2 regions of the Paenibacillus sp. FSL R10-2788 genome follow, and region 2 is predicted to be linked to the other one. Evidence: a T-box and tRNA genes for the amino acid it is inferred to sense, from the RefSeq annotation. Region 2 holds a T-box; the other holds one or more tRNA genes.
What was found. A T-box is a leader RNA that pairs with one kind of tRNA and senses whether it is charged. The one in region 2 lies ahead of metG (methionine--tRNA ligase), so its partner is inferred to be a tRNA-Met.
Positions count from the first base shown of each region.

Region 1: it encodes a tRNA-Met, which carries the amino acid that the T-box ahead of metG (methionine--tRNA ligase) is inferred to sense. The anticodon was not compared.

Region 1 covers NZ_JBBOQA010000001.1:5,236,415-5,248,774, forward strand. Annotated here, with positions in the region: gene NSQ50_RS23370 (hypothetical protein) at 299-973, shown strand; gene NSQ50_RS23375 (hypothetical protein) at 1,262-1,765, opposite strand; tRNA gene NSQ50_RS23380 (tRNA-Ile) at 2,434-2,507, opposite strand; tRNA gene NSQ50_RS23385 (tRNA-Met) at 2,552-2,628, opposite strand; gene NSQ50_RS23390 (ABC transporter substrate-binding protein) at 2,988-4,475, opposite strand; gene pyrE (orotate phosphoribosyltransferase) at 5,542-6,180, opposite strand; gene pyrF (orotidine-5'-phosphate decarboxylase) at 6,177-6,923, opposite strand; gene carB (carbamoyl-phosphate synthase large subunit) at 7,035-10,262, opposite strand; gene carA (glutamine-hydrolyzing carbamoyl-phosphate synthase small subunit) at 10,264-11,445, opposite strand; gene NSQ50_RS23415 (dihydroorotase) at 11,561-12,360, opposite strand, start outside.
Region 2 covers NZ_JBBOQA010000001.1:4,089,735-4,102,094, reverse strand. Annotated here, with positions in the region: gene NSQ50_RS18110 (dipeptidase) at 1-152, shown strand, start outside; gene pduL (phosphate propanoyltransferase) at 291-863, shown strand; gene NSQ50_RS18100 (DEAD/DEAH box helicase) at 1,772-3,160, shown strand; gene dapA (4-hydroxy-tetrahydrodipicolinate synthase) at 3,348-4,244, opposite strand; gene NSQ50_RS18090 (LysR family transcriptional regulator) at 4,366-5,241, shown strand; gene NSQ50_RS18085 (VOC family protein) at 5,212-5,634, opposite strand; gene htpG (molecular chaperone HtpG) at 5,888-7,768, shown strand; gene NSQ50_RS18075 (DUF4362 domain-containing protein) at 7,830-8,294, opposite strand; T-box leader at 8,420-8,681, shown strand; gene metG (methionine--tRNA ligase) at 8,725-10,371, shown strand; gene NSQ50_RS18065 (LysR family transcriptional regulator) at 10,380-11,249, opposite strand; gene NSQ50_RS18060 (ABC transporter ATP-binding protein) at 11,400-12,360, shown strand, end outside.

The DNA of each region.
Region 1 (12,360 bases), 1.1 Mb from region 2:
GAGAAAAACCTCTTTAAGGGTCAGCTGGGTCCGATAGGAGCCTCATACCAAAAATGCTCCCTAATCAAACGAAGTTTGGTGTTTAGTATAAGTAAGTTTGCAGCAAGAAAAAGTGCCCCAACAGCTATTTTATCGGATACTGGATAACTCTTTCTTTTTTTCTGTCCATAACAAATCTTTCATACTCCAGAGTCCTTATGTTACTAATCCTCAGTCAAATACAATTCAAATTTCCTCACTATTAAACTATTTCACATGGTAAAATAAACCTGATTTAAATAAAAGGAGAGTACATAATATGGGATTTTTCAAAGGAGTATTACAGGGTCTTCTTACAATAATAGAAGATAGAGAATATCAGAAACTTTCGGAATCAAATACTATAAAAATCGATAATAAATTAACTTATACTCCAACAGTAAACAGACAATTCGCCATCATTGAAATTAAAGGTAATAATTATCTGCATAAAGATAGCATATTGAGCATGAAATTGAGTTCAGGATTTTTATCCATTGGAAACGTTATGATAAGTCGTTCATTAGTGTCAGGAAATCTTGATATGCTTAATTTATCGCAAGATGACTTTAACAATGGCGTTAACCTATATGGAATGATTTCCGATGAACGACAGAATGTAACAGAGATAGTATGTTGCTTGAAAAATGATATTTCCTTAATTCAAGGGTACGTTCAAGAAGCGCTCGCTATTAAAAAGAATGAAGCTGAAAGAAAATTCATAATTCAACAAAATGAACAACTTAGGAAAGAAGAGGAAGAAAAACGAAAAAAATCACAAAAAGAATACTTCCAAACGCATATCAAAGAAAAACAAATTATGAAATATGGAATACGTCACACTAAATGCTGGAGATGTCATGCTCCTTTAGGCACTGAGACACACCCTATTCATTATTCTTGTGGTTGGCTCCAGTGTGACTGCGGTGCATGTAAATGCAATTATCACAGATAGTAAAAGAGTATTTTCGTTTTCATCGGTTACTTCTCCTTAGTGGGTACTTGTAAACTCAACCGCGGTGACCGGGGGCTAGAGTTATTGCTGGATTAATTCTTTAGGAAGCAATTTGCCCCAAAGGCAAATCAAAAGTACGCAGTATTTAGAGCATGCTTCTACATTGTGCGTTCAGTCATTCGCGAGCATCTCCTGTTGAGCATTATAGTTCGACTACTACGACATAAAAAAGGAACGCCCACCATGGACGCTCCTTTTTTTCTTATTCGTCTACAAAAATCTAGCTAGTTACGCATTTACACTTTCCGATTTTCGATCCTGTCTTGCGTGTAATGTTTTCATAGCAAATCTTGCTATCGGCTGCGCAACCAACAGTTCAATCCAAAATGCTATACCAAAGTTTCTTGGCCAGATGTGAAGGAAATTTTTAAGTGGATCCAGGCTTATTTGTTTCGTCCCAACCCATGTGCCAATAATTGATAGTAAAATAGATAACACCGTGACATTCAATAAAGTATTCAACAGAATCCCTGCATTAAATCCATCTGTTTGTCCCATGAATTTCGGCATCACTTTCCCAACAATCGGTCCTGCAACTAATCTTACAGATAAAACTACGATCATCCACATAAACGGAATAACCTTTAGTGTATCTATATACACTTCCTTACTGAAGCCACGTTCCAACCCCACAATAATAGGGGCAATAGTGTTTACTGAAATGATTGAAATAATGAGTAAAAATAGTATACCTTCTTTTCCGTTTCTGGGCAGTCTTTTGTCTCCATGCATGTTTGTCATCTCCGTGAATAATATTTCAGATGGCAGACGTATCATGAGACATATATTTTTGGCCCAACAAAAAAGACCAATATCTCTACACACTGATTTAATAATTATAACATTTATTTAAAATGAATGTCAGACCTTCTACTAAAATTTTTATTAAATCCCCCTTAGCAAGAGCGGCAGTGGCAGAGAAGTAAACTGCCGTACTCTACAAACGACATTAGAAATATCCTAAATTGGTACTCTGATCTCCAGTGGTACTTTGCAAGGTTTTTCAGAATATTATTGATGGTCTTAGGGAACGCTATACGCAAATCGGGGCTAAAAAAAAGAATACGAGGACTCATACAAGGAAATTGACTTAGTATGTTGCTACTCTGGTCGGAGCTATATAAAGCTAAAGGTAGCTGCTGAACGACTGGGTATGACTCCAGCGATGTTCAACGAATAATACTCACACCTACTCCCAATCATGCAGGAAGAGGCCGTTGATAAAATTGAAGCAGAACTGAATAAATACGCTGAAAAACAGCTCGAAACTGCAGAAAAATAATTCCCGTTAGCAAATCCGTTAGCAAACTCAAAATTCTGTTCTTTATCCATTCTACTTTCTTATATTGCTAAGCTTATAGACAGCAAAAAACCCTTACAAAGTAAGGGTTTTTGATAAGTGGGCCCTGAGGGACTCGAACCCCCGACCAATCGGTTATGAGCCGACCGCTCTAACCAACTGAGCTAAGGGCCCGGATCTAAAAATATCCGAATGTACAATTGCTGTTGTAATAAAATTGGTTGCGGGGGCAGGATTTGAACCTGCGACCTTCGGGTTATGAGCCCGACGAGCTACCGGGCTGCTCCACCCCGCGTCAGAAATAATATTCAAACAGCGACAATAAACAATATACAGTACAAAATGGGTCTACGTCAAGGATGAATTTGTAAAAGTTCTCAAGGCAAAAATCTAACCCCATATCTTCCTTTGCGGGATCGATAAATTTCCACAAAACTTGGGTCATGGTAGCCATAAATCCAGCCATCTTGCTCCAACCTTTTTGCTAAACAACCTGCTTGAAATCTCGTTCTGAACAGTTTCGCGAAGTATATCCAATTCATGATGCCCTCTTCTCCTTTTCGCAAATTAATCTCACGCTGCTCTGAACTTATCATGCCCAAGTTCCACAAAATAAGCCACCGGAAATCCGGTGGCCGCTACATATTCCAAAACTTAATCCCCTATAGAGTCGAAATAATATGTGGGATCTTTTTCGAGCGTACCCAGCATGGTATTCCCTTGCTTCTCCCAAGCTTTGAGGGCACTCTCCACCGTTCTTTTGCCCTGATAAACTTCTGTGAATAGTTGGCGCCCAACATCGTTAATACGGCTAATTCCAGGCTTCTGTGTTTGTAGGACGTTCATCAAAGGATCATTGGCTGGTAATGGTTTGAGCGTATAGAAGGATTCCAGATTTACTGAAGGTACCTTCGTGGTAATGTAATCCTTACGGGAAGTTAGTTCCCCGCGGGTATGAGCTTTAATTTTGGCTACCTCATTACTGTTGACGAACTTGATCAAATCCCAAGCATCTTCCTTATTAGCAGCCATAGTGTTGATAGCCATCATATTACCTACCCAAGTACCTACAGCCACTCCTGGTTTCTCCTTAAAAGTAGGTACGGTAACTAAACCCCAATCGACGGGATTGTAATTTTTAATTTTTGCTGCATTGCGGCTCACACCTGCAAGCTCATTAAGATAATCGTATTCTCCAATTACCATTGCAGCTTTTCCGGTAAGGAATAGATCCCCTTGGACAGGACTATAGGTGCTCCGTTCTGTTTCTATAAAATCCATACCGTTTAACCCAGGTGTAATTTGCTTTTTCACCAATTGGCTGTAGGTCGTCCAAGCTTGACTCCACTGTGTTTGGTTTACCTCCATCTTATGTCCCTTGTTGTCATACATAGCAAGCTCAAGCGGTGAGACATAGGTCTGCATATCCCAGAAAGGATCGCTCATATAACGGTTCATCGAAAATCCATATATACGCTTATCTTTATTTGTCGATTTCTTGGTCACCTTTTCGGCCAGCGCGAACACTTCATCCCAAGTCATTCCGTCCGTCGGATAACCTACACCAGCAGCATCAAAAATACCTTTGTTAAAATATAACGCACTCGACATAAAGGTCGGCGCTAACGCGTAAAGACTTCCTCCACCCAGCTCACGTACTCCATTTAACATTGTAGGTGCCATATTGCTTAAATCATATTGATCTCGTGCGATAAGCGGCTCCAGCGATTGCACCAGATTATGCTTCACCAAACTCTTCACCAATGTACTATCACCGACGATTACATCAACTGGCTGTGCACCGCCCATAATTGTTCGGATATTCTCCAGATTATCTGGGTTAACCTCTGGATAGGTGCTGTCAAAACGAAGCTCATTCATATTGATGGCTGGAATAATCTCAAGTTTGATTTCAGGATGCTGCAATTCATACATATCTGTAAACTGCTGACGAAAAGAAGAATCGTCTTCTCCAGACCAGAGGCTGCCAATACGTAACACGCGCTGTTCTGTAGATGGCTTAGAAGCCTCTGCCCAGGCTGTATGCCTGCTTTCAGAAATTAAAGGCAATAGGAGTGCTGCACATATTCCAAAGCTTAACCAGCGCCGCCATAGCCTTCTATTATTATTTATATGATTCATTCTTGAACCCTCCCATAAAATACTCAATCCATCCACCTTATGAATAATTACCCATAATTCTAGTAACAGTATATAGCTTTATTCTGGAGGGGAAGTTACAGGCTGTTTAAAGTTATGCTACGATTTCTTCATATTATTTCTATAAAAAACATTCCGGGAGTTTTCTGAGGATCCTGATATGCCTTTCTACGGTAAGATAATTGCACTTTGTGCAACTATTACAGCTGTGTGTGTTGCGCTTCTCCTTTTAATTGCACTATGTGCAGTTAAAAAATGTTATTAGGTGCTTTCGGAGGATTTCTGGCGGATATAATTGCACAAAGTGCAACTATATCACCAGATCCTCTAAGGATGGTTAGTTTAAGTGCACGAACTGCAACTATTCTGCGTGTGTGACGACATTGCGATGGCATCACACACGCAGAATATAGTATTCCAGAGTGTCAGAGCGTTCAGAGTGTAGAGCGATAACGCATAGCTGCAGAGTCTCAGAATCCCGAGTGTCAGAGCGCAATATACCAGAGCGACAGTGCGCAGGTCAGCCAAATGTCAGAATGTGAATGTAAATGCAAACACCAAAACCCTACTCTCCACTCCACTCTACTTTTCCTTTTACCAATACAGCATTTGCCTTCCCTACTAACTAACCTACTAACTAACCTACTAACTAACCTGCTACCTTTCCTGTGACCGGCACAAATCGCCCCTTCTACGCAGGATAATTGCACTTTGTACAACTATTAAAGCCGAATGTATTATGCTTCTTCCTTTTAATTGCACTATGTGCAGTTAAAAAACGTTATTAGGAGCTTTCGGCGGATTTCTGGTGGATATAATTGCACAAAGTGCAACTATATCGCCATATCCTCTAAGGAAGGTTAGTTTAAGTGCACGAACTGCAACTATTCTGCGTGTGTGACGACAGCGCGAGGAATCACCGGGGCAGAGTATAGTATTCCAGAGTGTCAGAGCACCTTTTCCTTTTAATTGCACTCGGTGCAGTTAAAAAGAAAATCCTCCCACCAAAATGTGAGAGGCCCGTCCAATCTATACTTAAATATTTAGTTTAAACGCCAAATGCGGAAGGATCTTTTCTCCAAGATTTCAGCAGTTCCACATCTGTAGCTGCGATCTCGCCTTGTGTAAGAGCCACATCAATCAATGTGCTGTAGTTGGACAAGCTTTGTAATGGCATTTCAGCGGCAGCAAAAGCATCGACCGCACGATCCAGCTCGTAGCTGAAGATTGCCAATACAGCCAACGCTTCTGCGCCTGCTTCTTGCACAGCTTGAGCTGCTTTGATGGAGCTTCCACCAGTGGAGATCAAGTCCTCGATAACGACTACCTTTTGCCCCGACTTAATTAGGCCTTCGATCTGATTCTGCTTGCCGTGACCTTTAGCTTTATCGCGGATATAAGCCATTGGCAGATTGAGTTTATCAGCTACCCAAGCTGCGTGAGGAATGCCTGCGGTTGCTGTACCTGCGATCACCTCTGCATCTGGATACTGGCTTTTAATAAGCTCAGCGAAGGCATCAGCAATATAGTTACGTACCTCTGGGTAAGCCATAGTCAGACGGTTATCGCAATAGATCGGGGATTTAATACCAGAGGTCCAGGTAAAAGGCTCCTGCGGTCGCAGTGCCACCGCTCCTATCGTAAGCAGATAACTTGCTACTTGTTCACTTCTATTTAATGTACTCATGCTAGGGTCATCTCCTCAATAATATTTAGTGCTGCTTGACGTGGATCAGCTGCAGTTGTAACAGGACGTCCCACCACCAGGAAGTGGCTGCCTTGCTGAATGGCTTTGCCCGGCGTCATCACCCGGGACTGGTCACCTAGGGATGCACCTGCTGGCCGGATACCAGGTGTAACTGTACAAAATGCGGGCCCACAAGCCTCTGCGATCGCTGAAGACTCTTGCGGTGAAGCCACTACTCCATCCAGACCTGCAGCGGCTGCCAGCTTAGCGTATCTGACTACAGTATCTGCTACGTCTCCTGCGATTCCAATTTCGTTATTCATCACTTCTTGGCTCGTGCTGGTCAGCTGTGTAACTGCGATAATCAAAGGCATTTTAAGCGTAGCATTCCCATTAACTACTGAAGCAGCGCCTTCACGGGCTGCAGCCATCATTGCCGAGCCTCCAGCGGCATGTACGTTAAACATATCTACACCGAGGTTCGTAAGGCTTTCTGCCCCGCCTTTTACCGTGTTAGGAATATCATGCATTTTGACATCTGCAAATACAGAATACCCTCGAGATTTCAGTTCATTAATGAATTCCGGTCCTGCTGCATAGAAGAGCTGCATTCCCACTTTCATATAACAAGGAATCCCTTCCAGCTTGTCAATCAAGGTTCTTGCCCCAGCAACATCAGGGTAATCCAAGGCGATCATCAAGCGATTCGCCATTTCATTCCACTTTGCATCTCCCTGTCCCATAACCGTTCTCCCATCCAGTGCAGACTTAAATCCACACTCTTCATTTATTAGCCCCTAGGCATAGCGGAACGGTCTGCGTAAACGCAAACCGCCCTATGCATCTTTATGAGATTAGTTTAATTGTCCGACAAAAGCAGGCATGGACTGTGACGAGAAGTTGATCGTCTGCAGCATTCTGAGCAGTGCCGTTACTGTATCGAGTGATGTCATACATACGACGCCATTCTCAACCGCTTCACGACGGATACGGAATCCATCACGCTCTGGTGTTTTCCCTTTAGTCAGTGTATTAAAGACGAAGTTGGCTTGCCCACCACGAATCAAGTCGAGAATGTTCGGTGCACCTTCATCCAGCTTGTTCACGTTCATTACGTTGAGACCTGCTTCTTCAAGCGCTTGAGCGGTGCCTCCGGTAGCAATGATCTTGTAACCCAGCGAGTGGAAGCCTTTCATAAGCTCCACAGCTTCTGCTTTATCTTTATCTGCCACTGTAACGATGATAGCGCCGGTTGCTGGAATTTTCATTCCTGCTCCGATTAGACCTTTATACAAAGCTTTTGCATACAATTTATCGCGGCCCATAACCTCACCCGTCGATTTCATTTCAGGTCCGAGCGTTGGTTCTACTCTACGCAGCTTGGCAAAAGAGAACACCGGCACTTTAACCGATACATAATCACTTTCCGGCCATAGACCTTCTGTATAACCGTCATCTTTCAGCTTGCCGCCGAGAATGATTTTGGTTGCCAGATGCGCCATTGGAATTCCAGTTACTTTACTCAAGAATGGAACCGTACGCGATGAACGTGGATTTACTTCAATGACGTACACTTCATTCTGATAGATGACGAACTGGATGTTGACCAGACCAATCGTTTTCAGTTCCTTAGCAATCTTGATTGTGATCTCTGCAATTTTTGCTTTCAGACCTTCATCCAGATATTGCGGAGGATATACAGCGATGGAGTCACCGGAGTGAACGCCTGCACGCTCAACATGCTCCATAATCCCTGGAATAACTACCGTCTCACCGTCACAAATTGCGTCTACCTCAACCTCTTTACCAAGCATGTAACGGTCAATCAATACCGGATGCTCCGGATTCACCTTAACCGCTTCTACCATGTAGCTAAGCAATTCCGCATCATTATATACAATTTCCATTGCGCGTCCACCAAGTACATAGGAAGGACGTACCAGGACTGGATATCCAAGCGATTGTGCAGTTTCTACTGCTTGATCTACGTTGATAACCGTCTTCCCTTTTGGTTGGGCAATATCCAGACGAGCCAGCAAAGCTTCGAATTTCTTCCGATCTTCAGCTTCGTCAATACTGTCTAGGCTAGTTCCGAGAATCTTAACGCCAGCGGCACTTAATGGTGCAGCAAGGTTAATGGCTGTTTGGCCTCCGAATTGTACGATAACCCCAATCGGATTCTCTTGCGCAATTACGTTCATTACATCTTCAAAGAACAAGGGTTCAAAATACAACCGGTCCGAAGTATTAAAGTCGGTAGATACAGTCTCAGGGTTATTATTGATAATAACCGCTTCATAACCTGCCTTCTGAATCGCCCATACTGCATGCACAGTGGAGTAATCGAACTCAATCCCTTGACCGATCCGGATTGGACCCGATCCAAGCACGATAACCTTTTGTTTATCGGAATGAATGACTTCATTTTCAGTCTCATAAGTAGAGTAGTAGTAAGGTGTAGAAGCTTCGAACTCAGCCGCACAGGTATCTACCATTTTGAATACAGGCGTTAATCCTCGCTCTAAACGAAGCGCGCGTACATCAGCTTCTTTGATGAATTTAACGTTCGCTTGTCCTTCTGCACGAATCTCAGCAATCGCACGGTCTGTAAAACCTCTGCGTTTAGCTTGATACAGGGTTTCTGCTGATAAGCTTTCATCCCCACGGATAACCTCTTCAAAGTTGATCAATCCCTCGATCTTGGACAGGAACCACCAGTCCACGTTAGTGATATCTTGGATCTCTTGCAAGCCAAATCCGCGGCGGAAGGCTTCCGCGATCAAGAACAACCGCTCATCATCAGGTTTTGCCAGACGTTCACGCAGGACGCTTTCTTCCAAATCTTCAGCGCCCGGCAGGCGGAAACGGTGTACACCGATTTCCAGGGAACGAATTGCTTTATGAATGGACTCTTCGAAGGTACGACCGATGGCCATAACTTCTCCAGTTGCTTTCATTTGTGTGCCCAGCTTACGGTTCGCATGAATGAACTTGTCGAACGGCCAGCGTGGGATTTTGCTTACGATATAGTCAAGTGTAGGCTCGAAGCAAGCATAGGTCTGTCCAGTAACTGGATTGACGATTTCATCAAGTGTGTAACCAAGCGCGATTTTGGCAGCCATTTTGGCAATCGGATAACCGGTTGCTTTCGAAGCCAAAGCCGAAGAGCGGCTGACACGTGGATTTACTTCGATTACATAATATTGATAGCTTTGCGGATCCAGTGCGAACTGCACGTTGCAGCCACCCTCGATATTCAGCGCACGAATGATTTTGAGTGAAGCGCTGCGCAGCATTTGATATTCACGATCGGATAACGTTTGGCTAGGTGCCACAACGATACTGTCACCTGTATGCACACCTACCGGGTCGAAGTTCTCCATGTTGCAGACAACGATACAGTTGTCGTTCGCATCACGCATAACCTCGTATTCAACTTCCTTCATGCCGGCAATACTTTTCTCCACCAAACATTGTCCGATCGGGCTATAACGAATACCTGCTTTGACAGTCTCAAGCAGCTCTTCTTCGTTGTCGCAGATCCCGCCGCCGGTGCCGCCAAGCGTATAAGCCGGGCGTACAATTAGAGGGAAACCAATTTCCTCAGCGAATTTCATCGCTTCATCTACTGTGGTAATAATAGTGCTCTCTGGTACAGGCTGTTCCAGTTCGCGCATCAGATCACGGAACAAATCGCGATCCTCTGCTTTTTCGATGGACTCAAGCTGGGTACCTAGAAGCTTAACATTCTCTTGCTCTAGTACTCCTGCACGAGCCAATTCTACAGCCATATTAAGACCTGTCTGTCCTCCCAAAGTTGGCAACAAGCCATCTGGGCGCTCCTGACGGATGATGCCAGTTACGAATTCAAGGGTAATCGGCTCGATATAAACTTTATCAGCCATATTGGTGTCAGTCATGATAGTCGCTGGGTTACTGTTGATCAGCACAACTTCGACGCCTTCTTCTTTCAGGGCCTGACAGGCCTGCGTTCCGGCATAGTCAAATTCTGCGGCTTGCCCGATAACAATCGGTCCAGAACCGATTACTAATATTTTTTTAAGCTTTTCATTCTTAGGCATGTTATAGAGCTCCTTTCACGGCTTCAAGCTGTTTTACTGTAGGTTTTGGCGCCGTGATTCTGGCGTTTGCCGCAAGCTGCGCCTGGCGCGAGCTTACAGGTGTGTTAGCTTTATGATCAGCGATCATCTGTAAGAAACGATCGAATAAGTAGCTGCTGTCATGAGGTCCCGGTGCTGCTTCTGGATGGTACTGTACTGAAAACGCAGGATAACGGGTATGTTTAAGTCCTTCAACGGTCTTATCATTATTATTAATGTGAGTAACCTCTAGATCCGTGCTCTTCACAGAGTCTTCATTCACTGTGTAGCCATGGTTCTGAGAAGTAATGAAGCAACGTCCGCTCTCCAATTCTTTAACCGGATGGTTACCGCCACGGTGTCCGAATTTCAGCTTCTCTGTATCCGCGCCACAAGCCAGTGCAAACAGCTGGTGACCTAAGCAGATACCGAAGATTGGGTATTCGCCAAGCAATTCTGAGATCGTCTTCACTGCGTGTGGAACGTCTTTCGGGTCCCCAGGGCCGTTGGACAGCTGGATACCATCTGGATTGAGGCGACGAATCTCATCAGCAGTTACGTCATGAGGTACAACTACAACATCACAACCGCGATTGTTCAACTCGCGTAAGATACCAGCCTTCGCTCCGTAATCTACCAGCACGATGCGTTCTTTAGTTCCCGGGCTATTGTACATGCTTGGAGTAGATGTGCGAGCTACCTGATTGCGCAGTTCTTCAATTGAAGTGTCGCCCATCATTTCCATCAATTCCTCTACCCGTTTGTTAGAGGTAGTCAGGATCGCCTTCATTGTTCCGTAGTGGCGAATAATCCGCGTCAACATCCGGGTATCAATCTCGCTGATTCCAGGAATATCGTATTCTTTCAGCAGGTCGTCCACACTGTATTCTGCGCGCCAGTTACTTGGAACTTCTTCATGACGACGCACTACAAAACCGTGTACGAAAGGTCGAACAGATTCGAAATCATCCCGCGTAATCCCGTAGTTCCCGATCAATGGGTACGTCATGGTAACGATTTGTCCGCAATATGAAGGGTCAGACAGCACCTCTTGATATCCTGTAATTCCTGTGTTAAAAACAACCTCGCCTGTCTTTTCACCTTCAGCGCCAAATGCGGTACCTGTAAATAAAGTTCCGTCTTGAAGCAGCAATCTCGCCTGCATTCCCTTCCACTCCTTCATGTTCTGTAGTCTGATACGTATGCCTTGCATGCCTTCCGGAGTGTACGCGCTCAAATTGCTGATCCGCAAAGATCAGCAATTTCGCCTCACCAGTCCGCTAGTTTTTCTCAGTCCATACGGCTTTGCCGTCCACCCAAGTTTTTACTGGCCAACCCTTAAGCTTCCAGCCGCCAAAAGGTGTGTTGCGTCCTTTGCTTGCGAAGGAACCTGGGTCTACTTCTTTTTCCTGCTCCAGATCGATGAGTGTCAAATCTGCAGGAGCTCCGATCTCCATAACCCCGGTGTTCAATCTGAATACCCGTGCAGGATCGGCAGTCATTCTTTGTACTAGTAAGGATAAATCCCATTTTCCGGTTTCTACAAACGCCGTGTATAAGAGTGGGAAAGCTGTCTCGAATCCAACGATACCAAAAGGTGCCAGCTGCATTCCTTTTGCTTTCTCTTCCTCACTATGTGGCGCATGATCTGTAACAATCATATCTAGTGTGCCATCAAGCAACCCTTCGATACACGCCTCAACATCGCGGCGGGAGCGCAGCGGCGGGTTCATTTTCCAATTGGCGTCAAGGCCTGGAATATCGTCTTCAGCAAGAAGCAAGTGATGCGGACATACCTCAGCAGTTACTTTAATGCCGATCTCTTTTGCTTGGCGAATCAGCCGCACCGACTGTTCAGTACTGACATGGCATACATGGTAATGAACGCCTGTCGCTTCTGCCAGCAAAATATCGCGCCCAACATGGATCGCTTCTGACTCATTCGGAATTCCTTTGAGGCCATGCTTCTTAGCGAACTCACCTTCAGCTACACAGCAGCCCTCAACCAGCGAGTTATCTTCGCAGTGAGCAATGACTGGCATATCGAGCGATGCTGCGATGTTCATTGCATCTTTCATCA
Region 2 (12,360 bases):
GGGTAGAGAATATGGAACATCCGGGAAAATACCCTGAGCTTGCCGAGCACCTGCTTCGTTACTATCCAGAAGCTTCCGTTAAAGGTTGGTTATATGAGAATGCGGTCTCCTACTTGCGTACAAACTTACCTTCACAGGTGTCTAAATCATGACAATCCTGTTCTAAAAGTATGAATTGTCGAAAAAAAGGCCCTCGTTATGATGTGGGGCTTTTTATTTTTGGTTAAGAAGATGTATAATGGTTAATGGCTTGTACAGATACTAGAGAAAATACAAGGAGTGACTTTACTATGAGTAAGACTGTACCCGTAGGTGTGTCGGCTAGACATATTCACCTTACGCAAGAGCATGTGGAGGCTTTGTTTGGCCCAGGATATCAACTAACGGAGTTCAAACCCCTCTCTCAACCAGGACAGTTTGCAGCAAATGAGCAAGTAGCAGTTATCGGCAGCAAAGGTAAATTTGACAAAGTAAGAATTTTGGGACCTGCTCGTCCGGCTTCCCAATTAGAAATTTCCCGTACTGACTCCTTCGCACTTGGCGTGAAAGCTCCAGTTCGCGAATCTGGAAATATTGATGGAACACCTGGCATTACGCTTAAAGGACCTGCTGGCGAAGTAGAATTGGAACAAGGCGTTATCATCGCCGCTCGTCACATTCACTTCCATACTTCTGAAGCTGAAGCTTGGGGCATTGCTGATAAGCAATTGCTTAAAGTTCGTCTCGGAGGCGATCGTGGTCTCGTATTGGAGAACGTAATTGCACGCGTATCAGACAGCTTTAAACTGGATATGCATATTGACACTGACGAAGCTAACGCTGCAGGTGCCAACAACGGCGATACTGCTGAAATCGTAGAATAGTCATCATAGTTATAGCAAAGATAAGGAGCGGGGGAGAAATCCTCCGCTTTTTTGTGCGTGTCTGATCCGCGTGCTGTAAGGATTGCGTGTCTGATCCGCGTGCTGTAAGGATTGCGTGTCTGATCCGCGTGCTGTAAAGATTGTGTGTCTGATCTGAGTGCTGTAAGGATTGTGTGTCTGATCCGCGTGCTGTAAGGATTGCGTGTCTGATCCGCGTGCTGTAAGGATTGCGTGTCTGATCTGCGTGCTGTAAAGATTGCGTGTCTGATCCGCGTGCTGTAAGGATTGCGTGTCTGATCCGAGTGCTGTAAGGATTGCGTGTCTGATCCGCGTGCTGTAAGGATTGCGTGTCTGATCTGCGTGCTGTAAGGATTGTGTGTCTGATCTGCGTGCTGTAAGGATTGTGTGTCTGATCCGCGTGCTGTAAAGTTTGCGTGGTTTACCCGACCGCTTGTACATATCGGACTGTATCGCAGCTATTTCAGCATTTTGATCTATTTTGCCAAGGTATCGGACCGCATAGCTCTTATTGCCTTATATTTGTACTGAATTGGGCTTCGAAGGTGTGAATAAGTGCATCTGAGTCCGATAGCATCGCCAAAAACCATGAATCTTCAAAATAAGGGCGTCTGAGTCCGATGGATCAACAGGATCAACAGGATCAACAGGATCAACAGGATCAACAAATGATACGCCCCAGGATAAATTGAGGAGGAGTATTTTACGGTTAGCAAAATATTTCTGTACGAGCAGAACGAATAGTATCCTGAAATGGATTTTTAATGAAAATTGGTGTGATGATAAAGAAAATCTATTATTATGTAACTTATTGTGTTATGATTATGGTTTATGACGTGACAAAAGGATTTATTGTTAAGAATATATGTATTAGAAATTAAGGAGACCCAATGACATTTAATGAACTGAATATTGTGCCTGCAATTTTGAAGGCTTTAAGCAAAGAAAACTATACATCACCTACACCAATACAGGAGCAGTCGATTCCAGCTGTATTAGCGGGTAGAGATTTACTTGGATGCGCACAAACGGGAACAGGAAAAACAGCTGCATTTTCCGTGCCTATTATTCAATTGTTAAGCGAACAATCCAACCCAAACAAATCCAATAATGTGCGACGCATTCGCTCGTTGATTTTAACACCGACAAGAGAACTAGCGATTCAAATTGCTGATAACATAAAAGCGTATAGCCAATATACAGATATCCGCTCTGCTGCCATTGTTGGCGGTGTGTCACAGAAAGTGCAAGAACGCGCACTGAATCAAGGTGCCGATATTCTTATTGCTACCCCTGGTAGACTTATCGACCTGATCAATCAGAAACGTGTAGATCTGCAATATGTACAAATTTTAGTTCTGGATGAAGCTGACCGGATGCTGGATATGGGCTTTATTCATGATGTGAAACGAATCATCGCCAAAATGCCTACGAAGAAGCAAACTCTGTTTTTCTCGGCAACGATGCCAACTGAAATTTCTAAATTGATCAAAACATTGCTTGTGAATCCAGTGAAGGTAGAAATCACACCCGTGTCATCTACTGCGGATAGAATCAATCAATCGATCTATTTATTAGAGAACGGAAATAAGCAAAACCAGTTGAACCTGCTATTACAGGATAAATCCATCGTTTCAGCTTTGGTGTTTACTCGTACCAAACGTGGTGCGGACCGTGTTACCCGCGATCTGGCTAAAGTGAACATTGCTGCTCAAGCCATACACGGCAATAAATCTCAAAATGATCGCCAGAACGCCTTGCGGAATTTTAAAAGCGGTGCGACTCGTGTTCTCGTAGCTACGGATATAGCTGCCCGGGGAATTGATATTGATGAGCTGTCTCACGTAATTAACTTCAACTTACCGAACATTCCGGAAACCTATGTGCACCGGATCGGTCGTACAGGCAGAGCGGGATTGAGCGGAACGGCAATTTCTTTTTGCGAAGCTGAAGAGCTTCCTTTCCTTAAAGATATTGAAAAATTGATTGGAAAATCGATTCCGGAAGTTAAGGATCATCCTTATCCGATGTCTCGTAAAACGCAAATGAAGACAGATCGTTCGGCGAAACCGTCAGGTTCGAAAGCAGCAGCTTCGAGACCATCGTCTTCCAGACCGTCGAATTCCAAACCAGCAACTGCTAAACCTGCGGCAACAAAACCGGCAGCAACAAAATCAGCGGCATCCAAACCAGCTAAAGCAAAACCTAAGTCTAACCCTCCATTGAAGCCAAAGTCCGAGTGGTTCACAAAAGGAAGACAAAAAACGAGCAGCAGATAAGTAAGTTTGAATGCGTATCGTTTCTATAGCAAAATAAAAAAACGTCAGAGTAAATTGAACTGCACCCCAATTGTTAGCACAACTAACATTTGGAGGTGCAGTTTTTTATGTTTTATGTCCTGATGATTTACAACAAAAAACAGCCGCTAAACAGTTCCTCACTGTACAACGGCTGTTGTTATTTCATTTATGCGGTTGCTTCAATTGTATTGTCCTGAACATAGGGGCTCAGTTCTTGCTGAAGTCCTGTGCTGATGGAAGTCATAGGGAGGCGAAGCGTATCCGAGGATAGTAGGCCGTTTTGGTTAAGCATCCATTTAATTGGAGCGGGATTCGATTCCTTGAACAATAGGCGGATGATCGGCAGTAGTTGTTCAAAGCTTTCTTTAGCGAAGTCCACTTGACCAGATGTAAAGGCTTCAAAGATACGAAGGCATTCTGCCGGATAAACGTTGGCAGTAGCGAGCATACCCCCAGCTGCTCCGCAGCTAAGCATTTCATAAAAGAGGGAATCATCGCCGCCAAGCACAGGTTTAGCACCTGTACGGACTAACTCTGTAACCATTTTTGTACTGCCTGAGCAGTCTTTTAAACCGACAACATTATTCATTTCTAGGATTGTACGTGCAGTATCTACCGTCATGGCGGTACCTGTACGACTTGGAATATCATAAGCCATGATAGGTATGCCTACTTCTGCTGCTTTGCGGAAATGGGCAATGATACCCTCTTGTGAAGGACGACTATAATAAGGTACGACTACTAGTGCACAATCAGCACCAAGGTTTGCAGCAATTTCCGTGCGTGCAACCGTAGAGGCTGTATCATTGGTACCTGTACCAACTACTAAGGGGATTGATGTGGATTGTAGAAGCTCACGGGAAGTGTTTACTAGAAGCTGCATTTCATTTACGGTTACAGTGGGCGATTCTCCGGTGGTTCCATTAACGACCAGACCTTGTATGCTGTTGTTAATAATGTTCTTTACATAACGCTGATACGAATCCAAATCAACTTCACCAGCAGCATTGAACGGGGTGACCACGGGGACATAAACTCCATAAATCTGTTGTTCTGTAAGCATAAATTATCGGCCTCCAAAATATTTTAATTCCTCTACATACACTTTACCATGGAAAGTAGCATCGTCGTTAGCTATAATAAATGATATGGATCATCAAAAATATTGATGTTAGGGTGAGGTAATGGATTTAACCTATTTACGAACCTTCCGCGAGGTGGCTAAACGTCAGAGCTTTACGCGAGCTGCTGAAGAATTGGGATATGCACAATCAAGTGTGACGATGCAGATACAGAAGATAGAGAAGGAATATGGAGTACCTTTAATAGAGAGGCATGGCCGTCAGCTGCGGCTTACCCCGCCAGGAGAAGAGTTATTGAAGCTGTTCGTGGAGATTTTGGATTTGTATGATCGTTCAAAAGAAACCATCGCCCAGCAAATCGGAGGAACGATAACTATTGGGACGATAGATTCTTTAGCGGCCTTTTATTTACCTCCTTACCTGCAGCAGCTAAGGACTAAATTTCCGAAGCTGGATATTCATCTGCAAACGATGCAGGAAGCTAATCTTCTTGCCAAAATAAAAGATGGCGAAGTAGATCTAGGCTTAATGTTGGATCGCACCACTGCGGATTCCATCCTTGAGCGTACGATCGTCAGAGATGAGCCGCTTGTATTGATAGCCCCCATTCATCATCCGCTTGCCCAGATGGATACGGTAACCCTAAACGATCTGAATAACTGTGAGCTAATAGTCTCGGAGGAAAGCTGTATTTACCGCAGTCTGTTCGAGAATTTGTTAAAAGAGCACGGGATCATATTCCGCATAGGTTTTGAGCTTTCGAATCTGGAGGCCATCAAACGTTGTGTAATGAATGGTCTTGGAATTGCTTTGTTACCAAAAATCGTGGCAGAGGAAGAAATTGAACGAGGAAGCTTGGCGGAGCTGTCCTTTATTCATCCCGAAATTCACTTTGATCTGCAGCTTCTGATGCACCCTAAGAAGTGGAAATCACAACCGCTGCAATTTTTAATCCAAATGTTGCTTGCAAATCATTAATTTATTCCCATCAGGATCTTTCACAACAAACCAATGCTCATCTTGAATTTCAGTTACTAGCTCTACACCGAGAGCCTTCACATAATTGAAAGAGGCTTGCAAATCATCGGTCAGTAACAAAAAAGCTGGTGTTGTAATGGGCGGTGTTCCTTCAGGTTCTAAGCCGCCCCACAACGGCATGGTATCCAGGATGATTCCAGTGTTTCCCTGCATAGGCAGCGGGCATAAATGACCGTTCATGATCTTACAATCTGTCTCTGGAAGCCCCAGGACTTGGCAATACCAGCGACGGGATTTTTCAATATCATGTACGGGAATGAATACACTGCCAATTAAGTTCTTTACGGGGCTTTTTATTGTGGAATTTAAAGCGGACATTGCTTGTTCATTCATTTAAAGACCTCCCAAATCCGAAATGTATAAACCTTTATTTGGAAATTATGTATCTAATCTATTTAAATCATACAATCAATAGGATTGCAAGGGAATTGTAAATGGTTATATTTTCATATGAAAGTAGCCAAAAAATTTGACATTGAAAATCAGTTTATGTTATATAAAAAGAAGAATTAGCACTCATCTAAGAAGAGTGCTAATCACGGAATGATGAATAATAAGGTTATTTTGAAAGGAGATTTATTTATTCATGGCCAAAAAAGAGTTTAAAGCCGAATCGAAAAGATTGCTGGAAATGATGATTAACTCCATTTATACTCAACGGGAAATTTTCCTGCGTGAACTGATTTCCAATGCAAGTGATGCGATTGATAAGATCTATTACAAAGCCTTAGCTGATGAAGGCCTGGTCTTCAATAAAGAGGATTATTATATTAAAGTGACCGCCGATAAGGCGAACAGAACCTTGACGATTTCCGATACAGGTATCGGGATGACACAAGAGGAGCTGGAGAATAACTTAGGTACAATCGCGAAGAGTGGATCTCTTGCTTTTAAGAAAGAGAACGAAGCTAAAGATGGCCACAATATCATCGGACAGTTCGGAGTGGGCTTCTACGCTGCGTTTATGGTGGCTGATGACGTTATAGTGATCAGTAAGGCATTAGGCAGCGACGAGGCCTTTAAATGGGAGTCTAAGGGCGCTGACGGCTATACCATCGAGACTGTTGAGAAGGATTCTGTCGGCACTGATGTGATTTTGAAGATTAAAGAGAATACTGAAGAAGATCAATATGATGAATATTTGGAAGAATATCGCCTGAAATCCATCATTAAAAAATACTCCGACTTCATCCGTTTCCCAATCAAAATGGACTTGAAGGAACAAAAGCCAAAAGAAGGCACGGAGAATGAGTTCGAAGAAGTTGTTCAAGAACAAACCGTAAACAGCATGGTGCCAATCTGGCGCAAGAACAAAAGCGAGCTGACTACAGAAGATTACGATAACTTCTATGCAGAGAAACGTTACGGCTTCGATAAGCCGCTTAAACATATTCATATCAGTGCTGATGGTGCTGTAGTGTACAATGCGATTTTGTTCATCCCAGAAAATACACCGTTTGACTATTACACAAAGGAATATGAAAAAGGTCTTGAGCTCTATTCCAACGGTGTGTTGATCATGAACAAATGTGCGGATCTGCTGCCTGATTACTTCAGTTTTGTAAAAGGTATGGTGGACTCAGAGGATCTTTCCTTGAACATTTCCAGAGAGATGCTCCAGCATGACCGTCAGCTGACTTTGATCGCTAAGAATATTAAGAATAAAGTGAAAAGCCAACTGCAAAGCCTGCTGAAGGATGAAAGAGAGAAATATGAGCAGTTCTATAATGCTTTTGGCAGACAGCTTAAGTTTGGTGTTTATAACGATTATGGGATGCACAAAGACACCCTCCAAGATTTACTGATGTTCTACTCCTCCAAGGAGAAGAAGCTGGTTACGCTGGACGAATACGTCTCAAGAATGCCAGAAGATCAGAAGTATATCTACTATGCTTCCGGAGAGTCGATCGACAGAATCGAGAAGCTCCCGCAAACCGAGCTTGTATCGGATAAAGGGTATGAAATTCTCTACTTCACTGATGATATTGATGAATTTGCGATCAAGATGATTCAGTCTTATAAGGAAAAAGAATTTAAATCCGTATCCAGCGGAGATCTGGGGATCGAAGCCGACGAAGCGGACAAGCCAACGGAAGCGGAAGAGAACGAAAACAAGGAGCTTTTTGAAGCGATGAAGGACATCCTGTCCGGCAAAGTGAAAAATGTTAAAGCTTCCAAACGTTTAAAGACTCATCCGGTATGTCTCTCTGCAGAAGGTGAGCTGACGATCGAGATGGAGAAAATTCTGAAATCGATGCCGAATGGCCAAGAGGTGCAAGCGGATAAGGTACTTGAAATCAACATCCATCACGAAGTATTCCAGTCCTTGAAGGCGGCAGCAGAGAACGACAAAGAAAAGCTCGGTTTATACACGAACCTACTGTACAACCAAGCCCTGTTGATCGAAGGTCTACAGGTTAGTGATCCAGTTCAATTCACCAATGATATTTGCAAAATCATGAAATAATATGAAGTAACGAGACCATCCAATTGTATTATGATTGGGTGGTCTTTTTTATTTCAGCATTTCATTTTGTTGTGCGAAAAAGGTAGTAATCAATTTCAGAGTCATTATTTGTGCAACCGCTGATCGAATAGATAATTTCACCTTGTGTGCTTTTTTTACTCGTCACTTCGGAGCAGGTATCGGTTCTGACTCCTGTGTTGCTTCCACCGAATGCATCATTAGAGGTATCATAGCTATAATTAATCACGTTACCGTCAAATTTCAAATCCTTAAATATAGGATCGCCTTCATCTGTGTAACTTGTAACGCGTATATTGTCTGCTTTTTTGCTGGAGAGATTCGTTATAAATTGCTCGAATTTATCGAGGTTGTACACTTTTTCCCAAGAAACAATATCCCCTCTACTGATGGCTTCTTTGGAAGTATAGGGCTCACTTTTAGGTACAGAATTGACTTGATTATCGGAGCAACCCCATACCCCTGCTAGTAAAAGAACAGAGAGTGTAAGCAAATTTACCTTTTTCACTGAGGGACCTCCTTGTAACGTATTTATATAAAAGACGGAGATTAACTGGAAAAGTTACAGTGAGCTTGATTTTTCACATTGACAATAAACAACAAATTGATTATTATTTTCTCTAACTTGAATATGTAAAAGCAAAGAAGAGAAAGAGTACCACGGCAATTCTTTCAACAGAGAGCTCCGGTCGCTGAAAAGGAGTAAAGAAAACCCTTGGGAATATGGTCTCAGAGCTGCGCATCGAAACCTTATGGGTTGTAGGCTGCGCCGGAACCTGCATCCGTTACAGTGCTAGGGTATAAACGTTAATTAACGTCGTACCTGAAGAGGTAAATGTCATGAGGCATTTATAAAATTAGGTGGTAACACGTGAGTAGAACTCTCGTCCTTTGTGGATGGGAGTTTTTTTGTTGTCAAAAAAAGGAGGAGAAGGTTAATGAGTAATGTGTTTATAGGTGGTGCTTGGCCGTATGCGAATGGATCTTTACATCTTGGGAGATTATCAAGTGTGTTGCCTGGGGATGTGCTGGCACGATATTTTCGCTCCAAAGGGGATAACGTATTATATGTATCAGGCAGTGATTGCCATGGCACACCCGTAGCGGTTCAGGCTGCGAATGAAGGGATTACACCCGGAGCTTTTGCAAGCAGATATCATGAGGAGTTTCTGAAGTGTTTTAAACAGCTGGGATTTAGTTATGATCTATATACTCGAACGGATCAACCGCAGCATCATAAGGTCGTGCAAGAGTTGTTTACAAAGCTACTAGAGAATGGTCATTTATATAAAAAAACCATTGCGCAATGTTACTGCGAGGTGGATCAGCGCTTTTTGCCAGACAGATATGTGGAAGGGACTTGTCCGGTATGTGGCCAGCGGGCGCGAGGGGATCAATGTGATTATTGTTCTACGATTCTAGATCCTGCCGATTTGTTAGACAGAGTCTGCAAATTATGTGGTAATACACCATCAGAAAGGCCGACAGAACATTATTATCTTAGCTTATCTAATTTTCAGTCTGAATTAACGGAATATGTAGAGGAAGCACAATTTTGGAGAGATAACGCTATAAAACTGACCAAACGTTATTTACAAGAAGAGCTGCAGGACCGCGCGGTAACAAGAGACTTGTCTTGGGGTGTAGATGTTCCTGTGGCTGGATTTGAAGATAAAAAGATTTATGTTTGGATTGAGGCGGTAAGTGGTTATTTATCAGCCAGTAAGCAGTGGGCTGCACAGTCCGGAGGAAGCTGGGAGGATTTTTGGTTAGAGGAAAAAGGGGAGATTACTGCTTATTATGTGCATGGTAAAGACAATATTCCTTTTCACACTTTAATATGGCCGGCTGTGTTATTAGGAGCTGGAGGTCTGCATTTACCGGACAGGATTATATCTAGCGAATATTTAACCCTTGAAGGGCAGAAGTTCTCCACTAGCCGAAACTGGGCGGTCTGGGTACCTGATATTTTAGAGCGGTATCAGCCAGATTCTATTCGTTATTTCTTAATTGCCAATGGACCCGAGAAGCGGGACACGGATTTTTCCTGGAGAGAGTTTATTTATAGCCATAATGGAGAGCTGCTTGGAGCATTTGGTAACTTTGTGAATCGTTCATTGGCTTTTGTAGATAAGTTTTATGAAGGGAAAGTGCCGAATGGGCAATTGGATAAGGGGTGGAATGACAACATTGACCTCTTGTATCTCGAATCAGGGCGGCTTATTGAGGCTGGGAATCTAAAAGATGCGCTGGAGTATATTTTTTCTTATGTGCGCAAGGCAAACCAGTATTTCGACCTGCAAAAACCATGGATACAGATAAAAGAGGATCAGGTTTCTTGTGATTCTGCAATATACACATGTGTGCAGATTATTGCGAACCTAGCGAATTTGTTACATCCGTTTCTGCCGTTCTCTTGTGACAAGATCAGGGGGTTCCTGTCGTTAGAACTACCGAATTGGCAGCCTTGCTCGGTACCCCCTTACCAACAGGTTACTGAATTACAATTATTGTTTGAACGAATTGATATTAACCGTATTAAAGAAGAAGAGGATAGGCTCGTTCAACAACAAGTGAATAAATAGATCTGGTATTATCCATTCTTGAAACTCTCAATAAACTTTGAAGCCAATGATGACAAGTATTTATCCTTAATCCAGACGGCGGCGACCCGCGTGCGTAGTGATTCACTACTGATTTCTTTATAGATCAAATTACTGTTACTCGTTAATTCGAAAGCGGATTTGGGGATGATTCCGATGCCAAGACCAGCGTTTGCCCAGAGCAGTGTTGTTCTAGCATCATCATTCATGCAGAAAATCAGCGGATCAAAGCCGTTCTCAAGACATGTTTCCCGGATAAGCTGCTCAAAACGGCGGTAGATAATAAGCGGCTTATCCTTTAGCTCACCGATCTCAATAAAGTTTTCATCCGTTTTCCAGTCATACTCAGGTGTCATTACGGCAATCATAGGTTCAGCTTGTGTGTAAAGACATTCTAAATTTGTACCATTAAAGGGTGTCCTTACAATTCCGACTTCGACAATGCCTTTATTCAAGAGGTCAATGATTCTAAAGGTATTTCCTTCATGAATCTCAAACTTCACACCTTTATAGGTTTTGTGAAATTCACATAGCCGATCTTGAAGCAACGTAGCTCCAGAGGAAGAAACTGTACCAATGGCTAGGGTTCCTTTTAAACCTTTGACAAAATCAGTGAGCTCACGGGCAGTGGAATCTGCCAGCTCCAGAATTTGTTGGGCACGGTCCCGCAAAATGGCTCCAGCTTCAGTGAGCTGCACGCTGCGTGGACCTCGTTCCACTAGCTTTACACCGAGTTCTTCCTCCAGGAGCTTTAGCTGCTGGCTCAGTGGAGGCTGGGCCATTTGCAGTTTTTTGGCTGCAGATGTGATCTGTCCTTCCTCAGCTATCGCCATAAAATATTTAAGCTGTCTAATATCCATATAAAAATCCTCCGAACTTGAGATATGCTAATCGTATGGGAGCGATACGAATCCAATATTATTAATATGTGAGTAGATATGCCATAATCATAACTGTTCTTATACATATTTCAAGTGGTTAAATACTTCTTATGTTGGGTGTGGATAAATTTGTTCAAAATTGCAGTATATTTAAAGCCGTACAAAAAAGAAGCGATCATTGGACCGATCTTCAAACTGATGGAAGCGATTCTGGAGCTGATTTTGCCTACCATTGTCGCATTGATCATCAACAACGGGGTTGGCAATCATGACAGCGCCTATGTTTACCGCATGGGTGGCCTAATGGTTCTGATGTCACTGCTTGGCTTCGGCTGCTCCATGGTATGCCAATACTATGCAGCCCGGGCTTCACAGGGATTCGGTACGACACTACGCAATAAGATGTTTAGACATATTACATCCTTGTCGTATGCTGAACTGGATACCTTAGGTACGCCTACACTGATTAATCGGATTACCAATGACGTAAACCAGCTGCAAATTGCTGTGGCCATGCTGATTCGTCTAGTTATTCGTGCACCGTTTATCTGCATCGGGGCTATCCTAATGTCCATGATTTTGGATTTTAGATTATCGCTGATTCTAATAGCGGCAACACCGGTTTTTGGCATTATTTTATATTTTATTATCACCCGCAGTGCTCCTTTGTACCGAAAATACCAGCAGAAGCTGGATGCCCTTGCGCTCGTACTGAGTGAGAATTTATCGGGGATTCGAGTGATTCGTGCTTTTGCCAAAAGACGTACAGAAAAAGAACGTTTTGATGCCTCATCTGATGATTTGACTACTACGGCGATCCGGGTTTCGCGGATTTCTGCTTTGCTTGGGCCGATGACTACACTTGTAGTAAATGCGGCGATCATAGCTATTTTGTGGGTAGGCGGAATTCATATCGATGGGGGCCGATTGTCTCAAGGGGAGATCATTGCCTTCATCAATTACATCACTCAGATCTTGCTGGCGCTGATAGTGGTCTCCAACTTGGTTATTATTTTTACAAAAGCCTCATCCTCAGCGAATCGTGTGAATGAAGTGCTTGGTGTTAAGGTATCCGTGTCCGAGGAAGGAA